Regions from separate parts of the Pseudonocardia sp. EV170527-09 genome, predicted to be linked through region 1. Evidence: predicted binding sites of a transcription regulator. Region 1 holds the regulator's gene; each other region holds the start of a gene.
What was found. Region 1 encodes LexA, which represses DNA repair genes until DNA is damaged. Its sites were predicted from a motif close to CGAACACGTGTTCG; they were not measured.
Positions count from the first base shown of each region.

Region 2: a site for LexA is predicted at 2,288-2,301, ahead of ruvC (crossover junction endodeoxyribonuclease RuvC). Genes of this name have one in related genera too.
Region 3: a site for LexA is predicted at 3,048-3,061, ahead of FVA95_RS18200 (intein-containing Rv2578c family radical SAM protein). Genes of this name have one in related genera too.

Region 1 is NZ_VRMC01000069.1:22,191-29,991, reverse strand. Features, by position in the region: gene miaA (tRNA (adenosine(37)-N6)-dimethylallyltransferase MiaA) at 1-422, shown strand, start outside; gene dapF (diaminopimelate epimerase) at 419-1,288, shown strand; gene hflX (GTPase HflX) at 1,343-2,833, shown strand; gene FVA95_RS20140 (hypothetical protein) at 2,869-3,933, shown strand; gene lexA (transcriptional repressor LexA) at 3,963-4,721, opposite strand; gene FVA95_RS30915 (hypothetical protein) at 4,950-5,174, shown strand; gene FVA95_RS20125 (hypothetical protein) at 5,338-6,072, shown strand; gene nrdR (transcriptional regulator NrdR) at 6,702-7,193, shown strand; gene FVA95_RS20115 (vitamin B12-dependent ribonucleotide reductase) at 7,335-7,801, shown strand, end outside.
Region 2 is NZ_VRMC01000039.1:36,354-44,154, forward strand. Features, by position in the region: gene FVA95_RS14190 (hypothetical protein) at 1-321, opposite strand, end outside; gene FVA95_RS14195 (MOSC domain-containing protein) at 379-1,044, opposite strand; gene FVA95_RS14200 (alpha/beta hydrolase) at 1,044-2,192, opposite strand; gene ruvC (crossover junction endodeoxyribonuclease RuvC) at 2,323-2,973, shown strand; gene ruvA (Holliday junction branch migration protein RuvA) at 3,075-3,680, shown strand; gene ruvB (Holliday junction branch migration DNA helicase RuvB) at 3,731-4,750, shown strand; gene yajC (preprotein translocase subunit YajC) at 5,104-5,478, shown strand; gene secD (protein translocase subunit SecD) at 5,631-7,376, shown strand; gene secF (protein translocase subunit SecF) at 7,373-7,801, shown strand, end outside.
Region 3 is NZ_VRMC01000058.1:26,478-34,278, reverse strand. Features, by position in the region: gene FVA95_RS18215 (citryl-CoA lyase) at 1-323, shown strand, start outside; gene FVA95_RS18210 (dioxygenase) at 320-1,189, shown strand; gene FVA95_RS18205 (YibE/F family protein) at 1,237-2,961, opposite strand; gene FVA95_RS18200 (intein-containing Rv2578c family radical SAM protein) at 3,071-5,071, shown strand; gene aspS (aspartate--tRNA ligase) at 5,130-6,974, shown strand; gene FVA95_RS18190 (DUF389 domain-containing protein) at 6,975-7,801, shown strand, end outside.

The DNA of each region.
Region 1 (7,801 bases):
TGACCGGCAGGCCGTTCCGGGCTACCCTGCCCGGTGCCGGCACCCCCCGCTACGACGCCGTGCTGCTCGGCGTGGACCGCGATGTCGCCGAGCTCGACGAGCGGGTCGCGCTGCGGGTGGACCGGATGCTCGACGACGGCCTGGTCGACGAGACCCGCGCGCTGCTCCCGCGCGGGCTCGCCCACGGCCGCACCGCGTCCCGCGCGCTGGGCTACCGGCAGGTGATCGAGGCCCTCGACCGCGACCCCGACCACCCCGACCTCGCCGTCGTCCGAGAGGAGACGGTCCGCGCGACCCGCCGGTTCGTGCGCCGCCAGCGCTCCTGGTTCCGCCGGGACCGGCGCATCCACTGGCTCGACGGCGCCGACCCGGACCTGGTGGGCTCGGCGCGTGCGGTGCTCGCTCGTAGGCTGGTGGCATGACGGGCGGCATCGCGTTCAGCAAGGGGCACGGCACGCAGAACGACTTCGTGGTGCTGCCCGACCCGGACGCCGCGCTCGACCTCACCCCGGCCCGGGTCGCCGCGGTGTGCGACCGCCGCCGCGGCCTCGGCGCGGACGGGGTGCTGCGGGTCGTGCGCTGGGCGAAGCTCGCCGGTGAGCCCGGCGTCGGGGAGCCCGTCGACGGCGTCGAGTGGTTCATGGACTACCGCAACGCCGACGGCTCGCTCGCCGAGATGTGCGGCAACGGCCTGCGTGTGTTCGCCCGCTACCTGCACGAGCGCGGCTGGGCCACGGGTGGCCCGGTCGGCACCCGCAACGGGGTGCTCGACACCGCCGTCGGGCCGGACGGGGTCTCGGTCGGGCTCGGGACGGTCGGCGTCGGCCCGGCGTCGGTCGCCACCAGCGGCGACGCGCGCTTCGACGGCATCGCCCTCGACGTCGGGAACCCGCACCTGGCCTGTGTCACCGCGGCCGACCCGGACACCCTCGACCTGACCCGCGCGCCCTCCTACGACCCGGCGCTGTTCCCGAACGGGGTGAACGTCGAGTTCCTGACTCCGCTGGACGGTCCCGCCGACGGCGGCCGCATCCGGATGCGGGTGCACGAACGCGGTGTGGGGGAGACCCGCTCCTGCGGCACCGGAACCGTCGCCGCCGCCGTCGCCGCGCTGCGGCACGCCGGGCACACCGCCGGGGACGTGCAGGTCACGGTTCCGGGCGGGCTGCTGCGGGTGACGGTGGAGGCCGGCACCGACGAGCGGACCGGGCCCACGACGCTGCACGGCCCCGCGGTGCTGCTCGCCTCCGGCGAGCTGGACCGCGCGTGGTGGGACGCTCCCGCCTGAGGCTCGCGAATCGGGGCGGACACGAGCCCCGCGACGTGGGAGGATGGGGGCAAGATGACTGATGCCCACACGCACCCCTCCGTGACCCCCTCCACGTCGAACCCGGTTCCGACGGGTGGCGAGCTCGACCTGGAGGAGCGCGCGTCGCTGCGCCGGATCCACGGGCTGTCCACCGAGCTCACCGACATCACCGAGGTCGAGTACCGCAAGCTCCAGCTGGAGCGGGTCGTGCTCGTCGGCGTCTGGACCGAGGGCACGGCCGAGCAGGCCGACAACTCGATGACCGAGCTGGCCCGCCTCGCCGAGACCGCCGGTTCCGAGGTGATGGACGGCCTCGTGCAGCGCCGCTCCAGCCCGGACCCGGCCACGTTCATCGGCTCCGGCAAGGTCGAGGAGCTGCTCGGGGTCGTCCGCGCCACCGGCGCCGACACCGTGATCTGCGACGGCGAGCTGTCACCCGGCCAGCTCCGTCAGCTGGAGGAGCGGCTCAAGGTCAAGGTCATCGACCGGACCGCGCTGATCCTCGACATCTTCGCCCAGCACGCCCGCTCCCGGGACGGCAAGGCCCAGGTCGAACTCGCGCAGCTGTCCTACCTGCTGCCGCGGCTGCGCGGCTGGGGTGAGGCGCTGTCCCGGCAGGTCGGTGGCCGGGCCGCGGGCGGTGTCGGTATCGGTGGCCGTGGCCCCGGTGAGACGAAGATCGAGCTGGACCGGCGCCGCATCCGCGCGCGGATGTCGAAGCTGCGCCGCGAGATCGGTGCGATGCGCCAGGTCCGCGAGACCCAGCGTGGCAGCCGTCGCCGCAACGAGATCCCCTCGGTCGCGATCGTCGGCTACACCAACGCGGGCAAGTCGAGCCTGCTCAACCAGCTCACCGACGCCGGGGTGCTGGTGCAGGACGCGCTGTTCGCGACGCTGGACCCGACCACCCGCAAGGCACAGACACCCGACGGGCACGACTACACCCTCACCGACACCGTCGGGTTCGTGCGGCACCTGCCGCACCAGCTCGTCGAGGCGTTCCGCTCCACGCTGGAGGAGGCCGCCCGGGCCGACCTGCTGGTGCACGTCGTCGACGGGTCCGACCCGCTGCCCGACGACCAGATCGCCGCGGTCCGTCAGGTGCTCGTCGAGGTGGGGGAGGCCGCGGGCGACACGATGCCCCCCGAGCTGCTCGTGATCAACAAGACCGACGCGGCCGGTGACCTGGCGCTGGCCCGGCTGCGGCACGCCCAGCCGGACGCCGTGTTCGTCTCGGCACACAGCGGCACCGGGATCGACCGGCTCCGCGAGCGCATCGCCGAGCGGCTGCCGCGACCGGAGTACGAGGTCGACCTCCTGCTGCCCTACACCGAGGGTGCGCTGGTGGCACGGCTGCACGACGACGGCGAGATCCTCGCCGAGTCCCACACCGCCGACGGCACCCGGATCCGGGCGCGGGTGAAGCCGGAGCTGGGCACCGCGGTGCTGCCGTTCGCGGTGGCGGGCTCGGCCCTCCCGACCGCTGCCGGCGCCGACCTGCCGGCGACGGCGGCGGGCCACTGAATGGGCGGCCGGGTGGGCCACCGCGGCCCGGGGGCGTGGCCCGCCGCCTGACCACGGTCCTCTGCCTGACCGGTGCGCTCACGGGTGCGGCCGCGCCGCCGCCCGGGGCGCACCCGGTCTGCACCGTCGACGACCTACGGCTGGCGGAGCTGTCCGGGCTGGTCGCCGAGGGCCCGCCCGGCGGAGCCCCGCAGCGCTACCACGCGATCGTCGACGGCGGCGGGACCGCGCGGGCGTTCACCCTGGACCCGTCCGGCTGCGCGGTCACCGGAACCCGGCAGGCCGACGTCCCGGTCACCGACGTCGAGGACCTCGGGCTCGGACCGGGCGGGGATCTCTGGCTCGCCGACACCGGTGACAACGGGGCGCAGCGTGGCTCGGTCCGGCTCGTCGTGCTGCCCCCGGCCGGGCCGCCACGCGTGTACGACCTGGTCCACCCCGACGGTCCGCGCGACGTCGAGGCGCTGCTGGTCGGCGACGACGGCGTGCCCCTGCTGGTCGACAAGACCACCGGGGCCGCCGGGGTGTACCGACCCGACGCACCGCTGCGCGACGACGGGGGCCCGGTCCCGCTGCGCCGGGTGGCACAGGTCGTGCTGCCCTGGTCGGGCACCGGCGGCGGGCCGCTCGGGGCCGCCGGGTCCCGCACGATCACCGGCGGCGGGGTCTCACCGGCCGGGGCCGACGGCGGACGCGCCGCCGTGCTGCGGACCTACACCGACGCCTGGGTGTTCCCGCTGCCCGTCGGCGGACCGGCGACGGCCGACGTGCTGGTCGCGGCGCTGGGCGGCGCACCACTGCCGGTGCCGTTGCCGGACGAGGCCCAGGGCGAGGCGATCGCCCCGGACGGCCGGGGTGCACTGCACTCCGGCAGCGAGGCCCGGGGCCTGACCGCGGCGGCGATCACCGTCGTCCCGGGCGCGGTGCCCGCGGCGACCGGCCCGCAGGCACCCGTCGTGGCCCAGCCCGTCGAGGTGCCGGAGTACCGCACGTACCCGTCGTGGCTGCCCGCCGCGGGCGGGGCCGCGGTGCTCGCGGCGCTGCTGGTGGCCGGTGCCGTCGCGATGTCCCTGCACGGACGGCGCCGCCGGTCCCGCTGACCGCGGGAACCGGGCGCCGCCCGAGGAGGTCAGAGGCGGCGCAGGACCGCCACGACGCGGCCGAGGATCGACGCGTCGTCACCCGGGATCGGGTCGTAGGCGTCGTTCGCCGGCATCAGCCAGATGTGCCCGTCCTTGCGGCGGAACGTCTTCACCGTCGCCTCGCCGTCGATCATCGCGGCCACGATCTCGCCCTGCTCGGCCACCGGCTGCTGGCGCACGACGACCCAGTCGCCGTCGGTGATCGCGGCGTCGACCATCGAGTCGCCCTTGACGTTGAGCAGGAACAGCGTGCCCTCGCCGACGATCTCGCGCGGCAGCGGGAACACGTCCTGCACGGCCTGCTCGGCCAGGATCGGGCCACCGGCGGCGATGTCGCCGATGAGCGGCACGAACGCCGGCGCCGGCCGCGCGGAACGCAGCTCGGCGGTGTCGGCGTCGGAGTCCGACCCGTCGGTGCCGGCGATCTGTTCCGGGCTGCGGACGTCGACCGCGCGGGTGCGGTTCGGGTCGCGCCGGAGGAAGCCCTTGCGCTCCAGGGTCCGGAGCTGGTGGTGCACCGACGAGGTGGACGTGAGGCCCACCGCGTCACCGATCTCGCGGACGCTGGGCGGGTAGCCGTACCGGTCCACCCAGTCCCGGATGACGGCCAGGACCTTCTTCTGCCGCGGGGTCAGGCCGCGGGTGTCGGTCGCGGGGTCGGGGAACTCCCGGACCGTCGCGGATCCCCGGTCCGCGGCGGTGCCGGTCACGCCGGGACCACCGTGTCCGGTGTCGTCCGCTGCCATCGCATTCGCCTCCTCGGGGTACTTACGGCGACGACCCTAGCCGTCGCGGGCCCGTTCGCCAAACATGCGTTCGAAGTCACCCGGGGCGTGTCGTGGATTCCGTCGGGCCGTGGTGGTAGAACATCGCACAGGCGTTCGATCGAACACCGGTTCGATCGGATGCCGTCCGCGTCGCCGTCCGGCCGCGCGGGGCGACCGGCAGCGGGAACGGCAGTGGGGGTGGCGATCGTGGATGCAGCGGTCATCGGGGGCGTGACGGTCATCGGACGGGCCCCGGTCGGCACCGCGGCCGACGTGGCGCGGCCCGTCCCGGCGTCGGGTCCCGTGCGCCGCGTGGTGGCGGCGGTGGGTGTCCTGCTCGCCTCGGCGGCCGCGGTCGTCGTGCTCGGGGTGGTCGCCGATGTCGCCGCCCACGGCCCGGTCGTACCGCCCACGGTCGGCGCGCCACGCTGAGAGCGTCTTCGGCACGGGCGGTGACCTGCGGAGACGCGGTTGTTGTCGGTGTCGGGTGCTACACCGCTCGTACGCCCGTTCGACCGGGCTCGGGGAAGGGCCGGTCGGGAGCGGGGGAGACGAGACCGCCCGGGGGACGGGCGGTCCGACGGCAGGAGGAACCATGCGAGAGCTCGACGAGCGGATCCGCGACCACGGCGCGGTCGGCTGCCTGACCGGTGCCCCCGCGCCCGGCGCCCCCACCTCGCGCGCCCGGCGCGCCGCCCGGGAGCGGGTGCGGGCCGCGGAGGGTGTGGCGGCCGGTCCGGCCGGTGCCGGCTCGTCGGCCGTCGCGCGCGCCGCACACCGGTGGGCCGCCCACGGTGCACGGGAGCGCGCACTGACCGAGTCGGTCGCGCGGCACCCCGCCGCCCGTTCCCGGCGCGCCACGACGCCCGCTGTCCCGGCGTCTGGTGTTTCGGCGCCCGGTCCGACGGCGCCCGGTCCGACGGCTCACGGGCGCGCGGCCCGGGCCGCGGCACCGGCTGGTCCAACGGTCCCGCGTGGCGTCACCGGTGGTCCGAACGTCGCGGTCCGGACGCCCCGCTGCACCACCTCGGCGCCGGGCTCCACGGCGACCCTGGTGCGGCCCGCACGGGTCGCGGCGCCGTCCGGTCCGCGGTCGGTGGCCGTGCCGGCGCCCCGCACGGTCCGTCCGCTGGACCGGCGTTGCCTGGTCCCGGCCCGCCCGCGTCCGGCCCGCAGCCGGGTCCGCGGGCGCCTGGAGCGGTTCCTGACCGGGGTCGCGGTGCTGCTGTGCGCAACGACCGCGGTGGTGGCGCTCGGGCTGCTGGGCGACGCGGCGGCGGGCTGGAACGCCCCCGCGGCCGCCGTGCCGTCGGTCGGTGCCGTGCGCTGAGACGGGTCGGGGCCGTGGTGCGGTCCCGGTGGGCCGGGCCGGTGACGCGGAGTGGTGCCGGCGTGTCCGGCCCGGATCGTGCAGTGGTGCGGTCCCGGCGTGCCGGGCTCCCGGGACGGAGCCGGTCGGCCGGGGCCGTGGTGCGGTGCCGGCGCGGCAACCGTGGTCACCGCGGCGACGGTGCGGTGACGGTGTGGAGCGACCCGGCGCCGAGCCCGGCGTCGTATCGGGTGACGGCGTGCGCTGGGCCGGCGCGCGGATGTCGGGCTGCGGTCGCCGGGATGTCGCCGGATCGTCGGCGGCGTGCCGCCGGGCGCGTCCGCCGGGCGTGTCCCCGCATCGGGTGGCCGCCGGTCGCGGTCCCCGCGGCGCGACGGACGGCGCCGCGCGCGACGTTCCTCGGCGCCACCAGCGCCGATGTCCCGCTCCATGATCGTCGGCGACGAGCCGGTCGCGGAACGTGGTGTGCAACGCTCGGATCCCGATCGGGCGAAGCTCGGCGCGGCGTGGGCCCCGGGATGGCGGACCCCTAGATGTAGGGGTTACATTGACGTTGTTCCGCCACTGGTTGGGGGGATGGATCGCTGCGGAGAGTTTCCGGAACGTTACGGGAGAGGGTGTGAGCGTCCATGCGCTGCCCGTTCTGCCGGCATCCGGACTCCCGCGTGATCGACTCACGGACCGCCGACGACGGGACCTGCACCCGTCGGCGCCGGTCCTGCACCTCGTGCGGACGACGGTTCACCACGGTCGAGGAGGCCGTGCTCGCCGTCGTCAAGCGCAGTGGGGTGACCGAGCCCTTCAGTCGACAGAAGGTCGTCAGCGGGGTTCGGCGGGCGTGCCAGGGCCGGCCGGTCGACGAGGACGACCTGCAGCAGCTCGCCCACCGGGTCGAGGAGACCGTGCGGGCACGCGGGGCGGCGGAGCTTCCCAGCCACGAGGTCGGACTGGCGATCCTCGGGCCGCTGCGTGAGCTCGACGAGGTCGCGTACCTGAGATTTGCGAGCGTCTATCGCTCCTTCTCCTCCATCGAGGACTTCGAGAAGGAGATCGCCGACCTGCGTTCGGCGGCTGCCGGGGAAGCAGCCGACGACGAGGCCGGCCACAACCGGGACGGGTGAGCCGCTCGGCGGCACGGGTCCGGCGCGCACCCCGCGAGGGGGCGACCGGTACCGGCCGTCGTCGCAGGTCGTACCGGAGGGGAAGACCGTCCGCGCACCCCAGCGCGCGGGTGATACACGGTGACAAGTGCGGAGGCATGCATGACCGAGACCGTCGGGGGCCCGACGACAGACACCGGTGAGAGCGCGGCTACCAAGCCGGCGCGCAGCCGCGGGAAGACCGGCGCCAAGCGCGCGCCCGGCCTGACCGTCCAGCGTGTCTTCACCACCGAAGGGGTTCACCCCTACGAGGAGGTGGAGTGGGAGCGCCGCGACGTCGTCATGACCAACTGGCGCGACGGCACGGTCAACTTCGAGCAGCGCGGCGTCGAGTTCCCGCGCAGCTGGTCGGTCAACGCCACCAACATCGTCACCAGCAAGTACTTCCGCGGTGCGGTGGGCTCGGACACCCGTGAGTCGAGCCTGAAGCAGCTCGTCGAGCGGGTCGTCGGCACCTACAAGCGGGCCGGTCTCGAGCACGGCTACTTCGCCACCGAGGGCGACGCCGAGATCTTCGACCACGAGCTGACCTGGATGCTGATCCACCAGGTGTTCAGCTTCAACTCGCC
Region 2 (7,801 bases), on a different contig from region 1:
GTCGCGCCCGGCGGCGGCGAGGACGTCGGCGTCGTCGGTGTGGACCGAGACGACCGCCTCGGCGTCCCCGGCCGCGGCCACCGCGCGTTCCGCGGAACGCGACCACGCCCGCAGCGCACGCCGCCCGGCCAGCGACGGGGGAAGCCCCAGACCGTCGGACTCGGCATCGGCCAGGGCGACCAGCAGCTCCCCGATCAGGACGGCCCGGCGGGCCCAGGTCGCCCGGTCCCCGGGCAGACCCCGGTGCACAACGACGCCCCCCTGCGCGGGGACGGCCGGTGGCACGTCGGGGCGGCGGGGATGCGGGACCGGGGACGACATCGGCGTCACCTCCTGCGGTGCCGACGTCGGTAGGGTCGCAAACCCTCCCACCTGCTGTTACGGCGCGGCGGCGGACGGTGCGGGCCCCCCGCCGGACGGTTCGTGCCCGGCGTCCGGCGGTGCGGCTCCCGGCGTCGCGGATCCCCGCGGTGCGGCTGTCGGCGGTAAGGCCGTCTGCGGTGCGGCCGCCGCCCGTTCCAGGATCGTCAGCTCGGCGGGGCCGACGCGGAGCACGCCGTCGTCGAGGGGCTCGCAGCGGACCCCGCCCCGGCCACGCAGCGCGGCCCACGCGCCGTCGCCGATCTCGGTGTCCATCCAGCGGCACGGCGCGGCGGCGCGGTGCGCGCGGAAGCGGACCGGGCCGTCGCCGGAGTCCAGGGCGAACAGCGCGCCGGTGCCGCCCCGGCCCGGTGCGGCGAGCGCGTCGACCGGGGCGCCCCGCAGCACGATGTTGCGCCGCGCCGCCCGCGGGGTCGCGGTGGCCTCGACGACGTCGCCGAGGACCGTGCGCAGGTGGTCCAGCGACTCCGCGGCCAGCAGCGTCACCGCGGCCCGGGCGTGCGCCGGTCGGCCGGCGTAGCGGTCGCCGACGATCCCGTGGCCGGCGCGCACCCGGACCTCGTCGCGCAGCGGCGGCTCCGGGTCGGGACGCGGCCCGTCGGCGGGCCTGCCCTCGTAGGCGTGCCGGGAGGCGACCACCAGTGCGGTGATCTCGACCCGCATCAGTTCAGCCCGGTCAGGAAGCGGATCACGGCCTCTCGGGTCAGCTGCGCACCGGGACTGCCGAAGGGGCGGTCGAAGACGTGGTCGGCGTAGGGGACGGTGACCAGCCTGCCGTCGACCCCCGCGGATCGGAGCTGCCGGTCGTAGGCGGCGACCCGGTCGGGCAGGACGTAGTGGTCCGCGGAGCCGACCAGCAGCAGGGTCGGTGGGAGCCCGGGTCGCACCTGCTCGGCGGGGGAGAGCAGCCGCAGCAGGCCCGGCGCCTGGTCGGCGGTGCCGCCGAACAGGGTGCGCGCCACGTCGGGGTCGACCAGCGTCAGGTCGACGGGCGGGTAGTAGGCGACCACGCCGACCGGCGGCGGGCCGGGCGTCGGCGGTGGGGCGTCGGCCGGGCCGGTGCCGCCGTACGCGGCGGGTGCCTCGGAGCACGCCAGCGTCCCGTCGAGCAGCCCGGAGGTGACCGACAGCGCCAGCGTCGCCCCGGCGGACTGCCCGCCCAGGACCAGCCGCGCGGGGTCCAGACCCGCCTCGCCCGCGTGCGCGCGGACCCAGTCGACGGCGCACGCGACGTCGCGCTGCTGGTCACGGCCGACGGGCTCGGGCGGCGGCAGCCGGTAGTCCACCGCGGCGACCGCCCAGCCGCGCTCGGCGAGCCACCGGTTCAGCGCGGTGCGGTCGCTGCGGTCCCCGCTGGTCCACGACCCGCCGTGCACCCAGACCATCGTCGGATGTGGACCCGCGCCGGTCGGCAGGTAGAGGTCCAGCGTGCGGCCGGGGGCGAACTCCACCGACCGGTCGGGCTTCCCGTCGGGCTGGCCCAGCTCGGTCAGCGCCGCCGTCCAGTCCAGCGGGACGCCCTGCTCGGACGCGGCCCGGCCCTGCGCGGCCAGCACCGTGACCGACCCGACGACCGCCGCCAGGGCGAGCACCGCCGTCGCGACGCCGGTGAACCGGGCGCCCGCGGCCCGCGCGGCCAGCCCGAACAGGATCCCCAGCACTCCGGCGAGGGCGACGTGCAGCGGGTATGCGCCGGACAGGAACGACCCCGCGAGCCCGATCGCCGGGGTCTCGGGGCGGAACGTCCCCACCAGCACGACCAGCAGCAGCGCGGCCCACACCCACGCGAGGACCCGGAGGAACGACGTCACCTGCGCACCCTGTCATCCCGCTCCGTCCGGCCCGGCCCGGACCCGCCGGTCCGGCGTGCCCGCCCGGATGGGACCGTCCCGACCGGTACGGTTCTCGAACGGCTGTGCGGTCCGAGGCGAGGGGGACGCGGTGCGGGTGCTCGGGGTCGACCCCGGACTGACGCGGTGCGGCATCGGCGTCGTCGAGGCCGGTGCGGGCCGGACCGTCGGGTTCGTCGACGTCGGCGTCGCCCGCAGCGAGCCGGCCCTGCCGCTGGAACGGCGGCTGCTCGCCGTCGCCGACGAGGTGGAGCGCTGGGTGGCCCGGCACCGACCCGACGTGATCGCCGTCGAGCGGGTGTTCAGCCAGAACAACGTCCGCACCGTGATGGGCACCGCGCAGGTCAGCGGCGTCGTCGCGCTCGTCGCGGCCCGGGCGGGGCTACCGGTCGCCTTCCACACCCCCAGCGAGGTGAAGGCCGCCGTCACCGGTGAGGGCCGCGCGGGCAAGGCGCAGGTCACCGCGATGGTCACCCGGCTCCTCGGCCTGGACGCACCCCCGAAGCCCGCCGACGCCGCCGACGCGCTCGCGCTCGCCATCTGCCACTGCTGGCGCTCACCGATGATCGACCGGATGGCGCAGGCCCAGGCCCGCGCCGAGGAGCTGGCCGCGGTGCACCGGGCCCGGCTGGCCGAGGCCCAGCGGGAGCGGGGTGGCACCCGGCCCGGTGCCGCCGAGCAGTGGGCCGCGGCACGCGCGGCGGCCGACGCCCGCTCGGCCGGCGGGTGGCGCGCGCGCTGACCCCTCTCGCCCGGTGGTGGCGTGGTGTCGCGTGCGGTCCGGTCGGTGCGGCCCGGTAGCGTCGGTGCTCGAACGGTCGTTCGTCGGAAGGGGACCTGTCAGTGATCCACTCGGTGCGCGGTCCGGTGCTGGAGATCGGGCTGGACCACGCGGTCATCGAGGTGGGTGGGGTCGGGCTCGCGGTGTACGCCACCCCCGCCACGCTGGGCGGGCTGCGTCGCGGGGACGAGGCCCGGTTGCCGACCACGCTGGTGGTGCGCGAGGACTCCCTGACCCTCTACGGGTTCGCCGACGCCGAGGAACGCGAGCTGTTCCTGCTGCTGCAGACGGTGTCCGGGATCGGGACGCGGCTCGCGCTCGCGACGATCGCGGTGCTGGAGCCGGACACACTGCGCCGCGCGCTGGCCGACGGCGACCTGGCCGTGCTCACCCGCATCCCCGGCGTCGGGCGCAAGAGCGCCGAGCGCCTGGTCGTGGAGCTGCGCGACAAGGTGACCGCGCCGGCTGCGGTGCCCGCGGGCGCCGTCGCGGCCGCACCGGCCCCGATGCTCGGGGTGCGCGACCAGGTCGTCGAGGCGCTGCTCGGGCTCGGGTTCACCCAGCGCCCGGCCGAGCAGGCCGTCGACGCGGTGCTCGCCCACGCCCCCGACACCGACGCCCGGGACCTGCTGCGCACCGCGCTGTCGAGCCTGGGCAGGTCGCGGTGACCGACCCCGACCCCTACGCCGGGGTCGGCGGCCGGCTCGACGAGCGCGCCGTGGACGCCGGGGTCCAGCCGGGGGACACCGACGTCGAGGCGTCGCTGCGGCCCCGTTCGCTGGCCGAGTTCGTCGGCCAGCCCCGGGTCCGCGAGCAGCTGCAGCTGGTGCTGGAGGGCGCCCGTCGCCGCGGCGACCCGCCGGACCACATCCTGCTGTCCGGCCCGCCCGGGCTCGGCAAGACCAGCCTCGCCATGATCATCGCCCAGGAGATGGGGGCCGCGATCCGGCTGACCTCCGGCCCGGCGCTGGAGCGTGCCGGGGACCTCGCGGCGATGCTGTCCAACCTCGTGCCCGGCGACGTGCTGTTCATCGACGAGATCCACCGCACCGCCCGGCCCGCCGAGGAGATGCTCTACCTCGCGATGGAGGACTTCCGGGTCGACGTCGTCGTCGGCAAGGGCCCGGGGGCGACCTCGATCCCGCTCGAGGTCGCGCCGTTCACCCTGGTCGGCGCCACGACGCGGGCCGGGTCACTGACCGGTCCGCTGCGCGACCGGTTCGGGTTCACCGGGCAGATGGAGTTCTACGACGTCCCCGAGCTGGAACTGGTGCTCCGCCGTGCCGCCGGGATCCTCGGCATCGACCTGCGCCCCGACGGCGGGGCCGAGATCGCCGGTCGCTGCCGCGGCACCCCCCGGGTGGCGAACCGGCTGCTGCGCCGGGTCCGCGACTACGCCGAGGTCCGTGCGGACGGGGTGGTCACCCGGGAGGTCGCCCGCGACGCGCTGGCCGTCTACGACGTCGACGAGCTCGGCCTCGACCGCCTCGACCGCGCCGTGCTCGGCGCGCTGGTCCGTTCCTTCCACGGCGGCCCGGTCGGGGTGTCGACCCTCGCCGTCGCGGTGGGGGAGGAGCCCGGGACCGTCGAGGAGGTCTGCGAGCCCTACCTGGTGCGGGCCGGGATGATCGCCCGCACCCCGCGCGGGCGGGTCGCGACCCCGCTGGCCTGGACCCACCTCGGGCTCACCCCGCCCGCGGACGCGCCGGCCGGGCACCGGACCGACCCGCTGTTCTGACCCGGGCGCGCCGCCGGGGCACCGGAGCGCACGGCCGGTCGCACATGGGAGGATCCGGACGGACCGAACGGATCGGGCAGCGCCCGGCCGGGACGACGGGCACCCTGGTGCCCGCACACCGCGCGGAGCCCTCCGGACACCGCGTGCCCCGACCGGCGACCCGGACCGGGACGTCGGAACGATCCGGGCGTGCGACTCGTTCCGGGGCAGGTCGGACAGTCGACAGGTCTCGGACGACGCCGTTCGGCCCGCCGCACTGCGACGAGCGGTCCGCCGCCGGGAGGGGGCAGGCCGTCGGTGTCGGTCCCGGCTGGCACACTCACGATTACGAGACGAGACGGAGACCCCGCACGATGACATCAATTCTCGCCCAGCAGGCCGGTGGCGGCTCGAGCATCTTCTCCCTGCTGCCGTTCCTCATCATCCTGCTGCTGTTCGTGCCGTTGTTCCTCAACGGCCGCAAGCAGCGCAGGCAGATGGCGGAGACGCAGGCGATGCAGCAGGCGCTGGAGGACGGCGACGTCGTCGTCACCACGTCCGGGCTGCGGGGCACCATCGTCGACGCCTCGTATGAGGACACGATCGACCTCGAGATCGCCGACGGCGTGGTCACCACCTGGCTGCGTGCGGCGATCCGGGAGAAGGTCACGACCGACGAGGCGACGGAGGAGACCGTCGCCGAGCCGGCCGACAAGGACGCGTCGGAGAACAAGCCGACCATCCACTGAGCACGTCGGGAACGGGCCGGACGGCCCGTTCCGGCGGCCTCGGCGTCCGTACCGGGTCCGGCCGCGGCTCTGCCGCACCGGCCCGGTGGGACGGCGACCGACCGTGAGGCCGGCCGCGGCCGCCGCACGAGTCGGATCAGGAGAACGATCACGTGGCAACGTCGTCGGGGCAGCAGCACGTGCGCCCCTGGCGCTACCTGACGGCCTTCGCAGGCATCGTCGTGGTGCTGTACGCACTGGTGTTCCTCACCGGGGGCGGCAACCTCACGCCGAAGCTGGGCATCGACCTGCAGGGTGGCACCCGCGTCACGCTCACCGCGCGCACCACCGACGGGCAGCCACCGCCGCGTGACCAGCTGGTCCAGGCGCAGGACATCATCGAGCAGCGCGTCAACGGGCTCGGTGTCAGCGGCGCCGAGGTCCAGCTGGACGGCAGCAACATCGTCATCACCGTCCCCGGTGACGCCGGCGAGCAGGCCCGCTCCCTGGGGCAGACCGCCCAGCTGCGTTTCCGTGAGGTGCTGCAGGGCCCGGTCCCGGCGAACCAGGCCGCCGGCGGGCAGCCCGCACCGGGCCAGGGCGCGCAGACCGGCCAGGCCCCGGCGAGCCCGGCCCCCGCGAGCCCTGCCCCTGCGCAGCCGCAGGGGATGGGCGAGCAGAGCCGCCCCGTCGCCCCGGTCGCGCAGGTCTCGCCGCTGCAGGACCCGCCGCCGACGCCTGCGCCGTCCCCCGCTCCGGGCCCGGGCGGGCTCGCCCCGGACGACCCGCGGGTCGCCGCCGAGGTCGCGAAGCTCCGTGAGACCCGGCAGAGCACCGACCAGGCCACCCAGCTGCAGGCGCTGCTGACCCTGGACTGCAACGCCCCCGACCCGCTGCAGGGCTACGACGACCCGACGAAGCCGCTGGTCGCGTGCAGCGAGGACAAGCAGAACAAGTACCTGCTCGGCCCCTCCTTCCTGGAGGGCACCGAGATCGCCTCGGCCCAGGCCCAGCAGAACCCGCAGGGCGCAGGCTGGGTGGTCTCGCTGACCTTCAAGCCGCAGGGCGCCGACACCTGGGGGCAGTACACGACGAACAACGTCGGCAAGAACGTGGCGTTCGTGCTCGACGGCGACGTCGTCTCGGCCCCCACGATCAACCAGCCGATCTACGGGCAGACCCAGATCTCGGGGCAGTTCAACCAGGAGCGGGCCCAGCAGCTCGCCCAGGTGCTGCGCTACGGCTCGCTGCCGCTGTCGTTCGACTCCGGCAACGCCCAGACCGTCTCGGCCACCCTGGGGCTCGCCTCGCTGGAGGCCGGGCTGCTCGCCGGCGCCGTCGGACTGGCCCTGGTGTTCGCCTACTGCCTGTTCTACTACCGGCTGCTCGGCATCCTGACGATCCTGTCGCTGGCCCTGTCCGGCCTGGTCGTCTACGCGGTGCTGATCCTGCTGGGGCGCTGGATCGGGTTCACCCTCGACCTCGCCGGGGTCGCCGGGTTCATCATCGCCATCGGCATCACCGCCGACTCGTTCGTCATCTTCTTCGAGCGGCTCAAGGACGAGATGCGGGAGGGCCGCACGTTCCGCTCGGCCGTCCCGCGGTCCTGGGAGCGGGCGCGGCGCACGATCCTCACCGCCGACGCCGTCAGCTTCCTCGCCGCCGCGGTGCTCTACATCCTGGCCGTCGGCGAGGTCCGCGGCTTCGCGTTCACCCTGGGCATGTCCACGGTCCTCGACCTCGTCGTCGTGTTCCTCGTGACGTTCCCGCTGGTCGTGCTCATCTCCCGGTCGAAGTCGCTGGGCAGGCCCGGGCTGTCCGGGCTCGGCGCGGTCGACCGGATCGGGCAGCGGCACCGCCGTGAGAAGCCGGCCGTCGGCAGGCGCGCGGCCACCACCGGGAAGGGAGCGGGCGCATGACGAACCCCGAGTCGATGTCGGGCTGGACCCGGCTCACCACCGGCACCGCGAACGTCGACATCATCGGCCGCCGGAAGACCTGGTACATCGGGTTCGGCGTGCTCATCGCGATCTGCCTGCTGTCGCTGGTCTTCCGGGGCTTCAACCTCGGGATCGACTTCACCGGCGGCTCCCAGATCCAGATGCCCGCCACCGGGGCGAACGGCGCGATCAGCACCCAGCAGGTCGACCGGGTCTACGAGAGCGTGATCGGCTCCGCGCCCGAGGTCACCCAGTCCGTCGGGTCCGGCGACGCCGCGTCGATCGTGCTGCAGTCCGAGCCGCTGACCTCCGAGCAGCTCGTGCCGCTGCGCGAGGCGCTGTTCACCCAGCTGCAGCCGCTCGGCGCGGACGGCACCCCCAGCGCCGCCTCGATCAGCGACTCG
Region 3 (7,801 bases), on a different contig from region 1:
GGCTGTTCACCATCGCGGAACAGGAGGGGCTGCTCGGCCCGCACCTGCGCCTGTTCGCCGCGATCGGCCGGGTGCACCCGCAGGTGCTGGGCCGGACGCTGCCGCTCAACGGCGCCGGGGTCTGCGGCGCGGCGCTGGCCGACCTCGGGCTGCCGCTGGAGCTGCTGCGCGGCTTCGCGCTGCTCGCCCGGACCGCCGGTCTGATCGGTCAGCTCGCGGAGGAGCTGCGCCACCCCGTCGCGAACGACATCTTCCTGTCCGTGGACCTGCACAACCGGTCCGTCGACCCCGACCCCTACCAGCCCGAGGGAGACCCGCGATGACGCAGCCCACCACCGTCACCGAGGACACGATCACCGACGCCGCCGTCGCGCGCTGGGCCACCGCGCACGACCCGCGCACCGCCGAGCTCATGACCGCCCTGGTGCGCCACCTGCACGACTTCGCCCGCGAGACCCACCTCACCGAGGACGAGTGGACGGCCGCGGTGCACTGGCTGACCGCCACCGGGCAGATCTCCGACGACAAGCGCGAGGAGTTCATCCTCGCCTCCGACGTGCTCGGGCTGTCCATGCTCGTCGTCCAGCAGAACCACCGCCTCGACCCGGCCGCCACCCCGGCGACCGTGCTGGGCCCGTTCCACATCGACGGCTCCCCGGAGAAGGACTTCGGCGCGGACATGTCCGACGGGCTGCCCGGCGACCTGCTGTTCGTGCACGGCACCGTCCGCTCGCTCGACGGCACCGCCGTCCCCGGCGCCGTGCTCGACGTGTGGCAGTCCGACGCCGACGGCACCTACGAGGCCCAGCTCGACGTCGACGAGGCCCGGCTGCGCGCGAAGTACACCACCGACGCCGACGGCCGCTACTGCCTGCGCACCATCGCCCCACTCGGCTACGCCATCCCGATGGACGGCCCGGTCGGCGAGCTGATCTCGCGCACCGACATCAGCCCGATGCGGCCCGCGCACATCCACTTCCTGCTCGCCGTGCCCGGCTACGCACCGCTGATCACCCACCTGTTCCGGGAGGGCACCGAGTACCTCGACTCCGACGTCGTGTTCGGTGTGAAGCGCGAGCTCGTCGTGGCGTTCGACCGCCACGAGCCCGGCCCCACGCCGGACGGCGGGCACAGCGACAGCCCCTGGTACGGGGCCCGCTACGACTTCGTGCTGCAGCCCGCCGGATAGGCCGACAGGGCGTCGGGCAGGGCGTCGGGAAGCGCGTCGGGCCGGACTCAGCGCCGCCCGACGACCAGCGCGGCCAGCCCGGTCGTCACCGGGACGGCGGCGACCAGCCCGATGCTGCCCACCAGCGTCCGCACGATCTCGGTCGCCACGTCCTGGCTGGTCAGCACCTGTGTCACCCCACCGGCGGCGACCGTGAACAACAGCAGCAGCGGCAGCGCCGCCCCGGCGTAGGCCAGCACCAGGGTGTTCACCGCGGACGCGACGTGGTCGCGGCCGATCCGCATCCCGGCGGCGAACAGCTCGCGCACGCTCATCCCCGGGTTCGCCGCGCCCAGCTCCCACACCGCGGACGCCTGGGTGACGGTGACGTCGTCCAGCGCACCGAGCGCGCCGATCACCAGCCCGGCCAGCACCAGGCCGCGGGGGTCGATCGGCACGCCCGGGCCGAGCGTGCCGATCAGGGTGGCGGTGGTGTCGTCGAGCCCGGTGAGCCGGGAGGTGACGGTGAACAGGTAGCCGAGCAGCCCGATCAGGGCGAGCGAGGCCAGTGTGCCGAGCACCGCGCACGACGTCCGCGCGGTGAACCCGTGGGTCAGGTACAGCACCACGAACATGATCAGGCAGGCGCCGGTGACCGCGACCGCGAGCGGGGAGCCACCGGACAGGATCGCCGGCAGCACGAACCACAGCAGGATCACGAAGCTCAGCGCCAGACTGACCAGCGCCGCGAACCCGCGCAGCCGTCCCAGCACGACGACGGCCAGTGCGAACGCCGCCGCGAGCCACCCCAGCGGGGCGCCGCGCTGGAAGTCGACGAGCTGGTAGGAGCCCGCGTCGTCGGGGTTGGCGCCCGACCACGACAGGGTGACCGGGTCACCCACCGCGAACCGCGGTGTCGACGGCTCGTTCGGCACCAGCTGCACCAGGTCCCGTCCGGCACGGGGCCCGTCGGACAACGCGACCGTCACCCCCGTGCAGCGACGGTCCCCGGCGCCGGGGGAGCAGTCCGCGACCTGCACCGTGGTGACGGTGCCGTGCACCTGCTGGGTGGGCGGGATCTCCGGGACCGGGGTCGCCCCGGGCCACAGCAGGGCCACCCCGGCGAGCGTCGCGAGCACGCACGGCACGAGCAGCGCGACGAGCAGCCTCCGCACCCGTCGTCCGGCCGGGGACGCGGCACCGTGCCCGTGGCCGTGTCCCTGCTCGTGTCCCTGGCTGTGTCCCGCGCTGTGCGCCTCTCGGTGTGCCGCTCGGTGTGCCTCTCCGTGTCCTTCCCCGTGTCCTTCCCCGAGTCCCGCGCCGTGGTCGTGCCCGGTGGCGGGCGGTGCCGGTGCGCCGGTCGTGGTGCCGGGCCCCGCCGCGCCGGGACAGTCGCCCCAGCCGCCCGGGTGCCCGGCGCGGGGGATCGGGCCGGTCTCGGCACCGTCGTCGTGCCTGTCGTGCCTGCCGTGTCTGCCGTCCCTGCTGTCGGTGCCGTTGTCGGTGCCGCCGCCGGCGGGGTGCGGCGCGGCACGTCCTGCCGGTGCGGGGGAGGTGCCGGCGCCGTTCTCCTCGCGGGACGGACGGCGCGGGGCGGGTGTCCGGGTGCCGGGTGTCCGTGTGCCCGGTGTCCGCCGGGCCCGGTGCCGCGCCGGTTCGGTCGGGAGCCGGTGACCGCCCGAGGCGCCCGGTGCCCGGTCCTCGGCACGTCGCCGTCCCCCCGTCCGCGGAGCGGTGGGCCGGCCGCCGTCGGAGGCGGACGGGTCGCGCGGGCCGGGCGGGGGCGGGGGCACGTCCGCATCCTTGCAAACGATCTTCGGCCTGCGGGGTGCCGTTCGCCCGGACGCGACCGCCCGGCGACGACCGGTTGTCCGGCGTTCGAACTTGTGTTCGACTAGGGCGGTGCGATGGGACGGACAGCAGGTCGGGGCGGACGGTGTCGGACACGCGACGGCGCTGCCGGGGATGCGGGGGTTGCTGCGCTCGGTGCGCACCCCCGGGTTCGCGGACACGGTGTTCCACGAGGTCGAGGCGCGATCGGTGCTCAACCGAGTGCCGTCGTCGTCGCCGGTGCCGTTCGGGTGGACGGTCAACCCGTACCGCGGCTGCTCGCACGCCTGCACCTACTGCCTCGTCCCGGACACCCCGGTGCTCACCGCCGACGGCCGGTCCCGGCCCATCGGGCAGCTGCGCCCGGGTGACGAGGTGGTCGGCACCCTCGCCGACGGCGGCGGGCGGTGCCGGTTCGTCCGCACCCCGGTGCTCGCGCGCTGGTCGACCCGGCGCCGGGCGCAGGAGGTGACCCTCGACGACGGCACGGTGCTCGTCACGTCCGCCGAACACCGTTTCCTCACCACCTCCGGCTGGGCACACGTGCGCCCGGGGCGCTGCCGTTCCTCGGCGGACCGGCCGCACCTGACACCGGGGACGGCACTGGTCGGGCCCGGTGCGGCGGCGGTCCCGGGCGGGCCCCGGCCCGACGGGTACGCCGAGGGATGGCTCTGCGGGCTGGTCCGGGCCGACGCGGTGCGCGGGCGGGTGCGGGCCGAGCCGTTCCCGACCGGCTGGGTCGAGCTGGAGGCGCTCGCCCGCGCCCACCACCTGCTGACCGCGCGGCCGGTGCCCGTGGCCGCCGGAATGCTCGCGGCGCCCGCACCGTCGCCGACGGCCTGGCCGCACCGGCCCGCCCGCGGCTGGTCGGCCGGCTTCGTCGGCGGGATCGTCGACGCCTGCGGCGAGGTCTCCGCCGGGGTGCTGCGGATCGTGCCCGGCGAGGAGACGCTCGCCCGCGCCTGCGTCGACGCGCTGCGGCGGCTCGGGTTCCGGGTGGCCTCGGAGCCCTCGGCCCGGCCCGGGGTGCGGGCGCTGCGGGTGCTGGGCGGGGTCGCCGAGCAGCTGCGGCTGGTCGCGGTGACCGACCCGGCCGTGGCCCGGATGCGTGATGTCGGCGGCGCCCGCGTCGAGGAGCCGCCCGGGGGAGCGCCGCGGGTGGTGTCGATCCGCGACACCGGCACCCTCCGTCCGATGGTCGACATCACCACCGGCACCGGTGACTTCGTCGCCGCCGGGGTGGTCAGCCACAACTGCTTCGCCCGCAACACCCACACCTACCTGGACCTGGACGCGGGCGCGGACTTCGACTCCCAGATCGTGGTCAAGGTGAACGTCGCCCGGGTGCTGGAGCGGGAGCTGGCCCGGCCGTCGTGGCGGCGCGAGCACGTCGCGATGGGCACCAACACCGACCCCTACCAACGGGCGGAGGGCCGCTACCGGCTGATGCCGGGGGTGATCGGCGCGCTGGCCCGCTCCGGCACGCCGTTCTCCGTCCTGACCAAGGGCACCGTGCTGGGCCGGGACCTGCCGCAGCTCGCGGCCGCGAACGCCGACGTGCGCGTCGGCACCGGGGTGTCGGTCGCGCTGCTGGACCGGGAGCTGCAGTCGCACCTGGAGCCGGGCACGCCGAGCCCGCGGGCCCGGCTCGACCTGGTCCGCCGGATCACCGACGCCGGCCTGCCCTGCGGGGTCATGGTGGCCCCGGTGCTGCCCTGGCTGACCGACTCCACCGAGGCCCTCGACGCACTGCTGGGCGAGATCGCCGCTGCCGGGGCGAGCCGGGCCACGGTCCTCGCGCTGCACCTGCGCCCCGGGACCCGGGAGTGGTTCCTGGCCTGGCTGGGGCGGACCCAGCCCGTGCTGCTGCCGCGCTACGAGCGGCTCTACCGCGGCGGGTCCTACGCCACACCGGACTACCGCAGGGCCCTGGCCCGGCGGGTCTCCCCGCTGCTGGCCCGGCACGGCCTGGACCGGCCCGAACCGAACCCGCGGGACCCGGGGTGGACCCGGCAGCCGGTCGCGCCGGTGCGGCCACCGGACCCGGACGCGGGGCAGCTGAGCCTGCTGTGAGGCGGCGCCGGAAACCTGGTGGCAGGCGGCCCGGGCGGTGCCGATAGCCTTGACCGCCGTGATGCGAACCCACCCCGTCGGCGCCCTGCGTGCCGAGAACGCCGGCCAGACCGTGACCCTCGCCGGATGGGTGGCCCGCCGCCGCGATCACGGTGGCGTGATCTTCATCGACCTGCGGGACCGCTCCGGATCGGCCCAGGTGGTGTTCCGTGAGGGCGAGATGGCCGAGCGGGCGCACCGGCTGCGCTCCGAGTTCTGCATCCAGGTCGTCGGCGAGGTCGTCCGCCGGCCCGCGGGCAACGAGAACGCCGACCTGCCGACCGGCGACATCGAGGTCACGGTCACCGGGCTGACCGTGCTGTCGGAGTCCGCGCCGCTGCCGTTCCCGATCGACGAGCACACCGGCGTCGGCGAGGAGATCCGGCTCACCCACCGCTACCTCGACCTGCGCCGTCCCGGGCCGGCCGCGGCGATGAAGCTGCGCAGCGACGTGAACAAGGCCGCCCGCGACGTGCTCGCCGCCGAGGACTTCATCGAGGTCGAGACGCCGACCCTGACCCGGTCGACCCCGGAGGGCGCGCGCGACTTCGTCGTCCCGGCCCGGCTGCGCCCCGGCTCCTGGTACGCGCTGCCGCAGAGCCCGCAGCTGTTCAAGCAGCTGCTGATGGTCGGCGGGCTGGAGCGGTACTACCAGATCGCGCGCTGCTACCGGGACGAGGACTTCCGCGCCGACCGGCAGCCGGAGTTCACCCAGCTCGACATCGAGATGAGCTTCGTCGAGCAGGACGACGTCATCGCGCTGGCCGAGAAGGTGCTGGTCGCGCTGTGGAAGCTCGTCGGCTACGACGTGCCCACCCCGATCCGCCGGATGCCCTACGCCGAGGCGATGGCCCGCTACGGCTCGGACAAGCCCGACCTGCGGTTCGACATCGAGCTCACCGAGCTCACGTCCTACTTCGCGGGCACCGGGTTCCGGGTCTTCCAGAACCCCTACGTCGGCGCCGTCGTCATGCCGGGTGGGGCGTCGCAGCCCCGCAAGGTGCTCGACGGCTGGCAGGAGTGGGCCAAGCAGCGTGGCGCCCGCGGCCTGGCCTACGTGCTGATCGGCGAGGACGGGCAGGTCGACGAGCGCGGCCCCGTCGTCAAGAACCTGTCCGAGGCCGAGCGGTCCGGACTGGCCGAGGCCGTCGGCGCGAACCCCGGTGACTGCATCTTCTTCGCCGCGGGCACGCCGAGCGAGGCCCGCGCGCTGCTCGGTGCCGCCCGGGGTGAGATCGCGCGGCGCATCGGTGCGATCGACGAGTCGGCCTGGTCGTTCGTCTGGATCGTCGACGCCCCGCTGTTCGAGTCGGCCGCCGACACCGACGACGTCGCCGTCGGCGGCGGTGCGTGGACCGCGCTGCACCACGCGTTCACCTCGCCGACCCCGGAGTGGATCGACAGCTTCGAGAAGGACCCGGGCAACGCGCTGGCCTACGCCTACGACATCGTCTGCAACGGCAACGAGATCGGTGGCGGCTCGATCCGTATCCACTCGGCCGAGGTGCAGAAGCGGGTCTTCGAGGTCATGGGTCTGTCCGCGGAGGAGGCGCAGGAGAAGTTCGGCTTCCTGCTCGACGCCTTCGCCTACGGTCCGCCGCCGCACGGCGGGATCGCGTTCGGCTGGGACCGGATCACCGCGCTGCTCGCCGGCGTCGACTCGATCCGCGAGGTCATCGCCTTCCCGAAGACCGGCGGCGGGTTCGACCCGCTGACCCAGGCACCCGCTCCGATCACCGCCGCCCAGCGCAAGGAGGCCGGCGTCGACGCGAAGCCCGCCGCGGCCGCGCCAGGGGGTTCCGTGCCCGGCCCGCCGTCCGAGACCGGCGGCGGCGCCCCGGAGAAGCCCGGCCCGGCCGCGTAGGTGCTGCACCTGCGGGTGGTCTGTCCACCCGGACGGACCGCCGACGTCCGCACCGTCCTCGACGCCGAACCCGGGGTGGCCCACCTGGTGGTCCACCCCGGGGTGGCGGTGCACCCGGTCGGTGACCTGGTCGAGGCCGACGTCGCCCGGGAGTGCGCCGACGACCTACTGGGCAGGCTGTCCGATCTCGGCGTCGACCACGACGGCGGCATCACCCTCGAACAGCTCGACACGGTGCTGTCCGACCGGGCCGACGCCGCCGAGGAGGCCGCCCCGGGGGACGGCGCCGACGCCGTCGTCTGGGACGAGCTGATCCAGCGCACCGGCGAGGAGTCGCGGCTGTCGGGGACGTTCCTGACCTTCCTCACCATCGCCTGCCTGCTCGCCGCCGTCGGCGCGGTCACCGACTCGCCGGTCACCGTGGTCGGGGCGATGGTGCTGGGCCCGGAGTTCGGCCCGATGGCCGCGATGGCGGTCGGGCTGGTGCTGCGCCGTCGCGACCTGGTCTCGCGCGGCGCGCTCGCGCTCGCCGTGGGGTTCCCGCTGGCGATGGCCGTCACCGCCGTCGCGACCCTGGTGTTCGACCTGCTCGGCTGGTTGTCCTCGGCCGGGCTCGACAGCCTCGAGCAGATGGACTTCATCTACGAGGTGGGGCCGTTCTCGCTGGTCGTCGCCGTGCTCGCCGGGGCGGCCGGGATGCTGTCGCTGACCTCGGCGCGGTCGTCGGCGATGGTCGGCGTGGTCATCTCGGTGACGACCGTCCCCGCCGCCGCCTACGCCTCGGTCGCGGTGATCGAGGGACGCTGGAACGAGGCGGCACTGTCGGC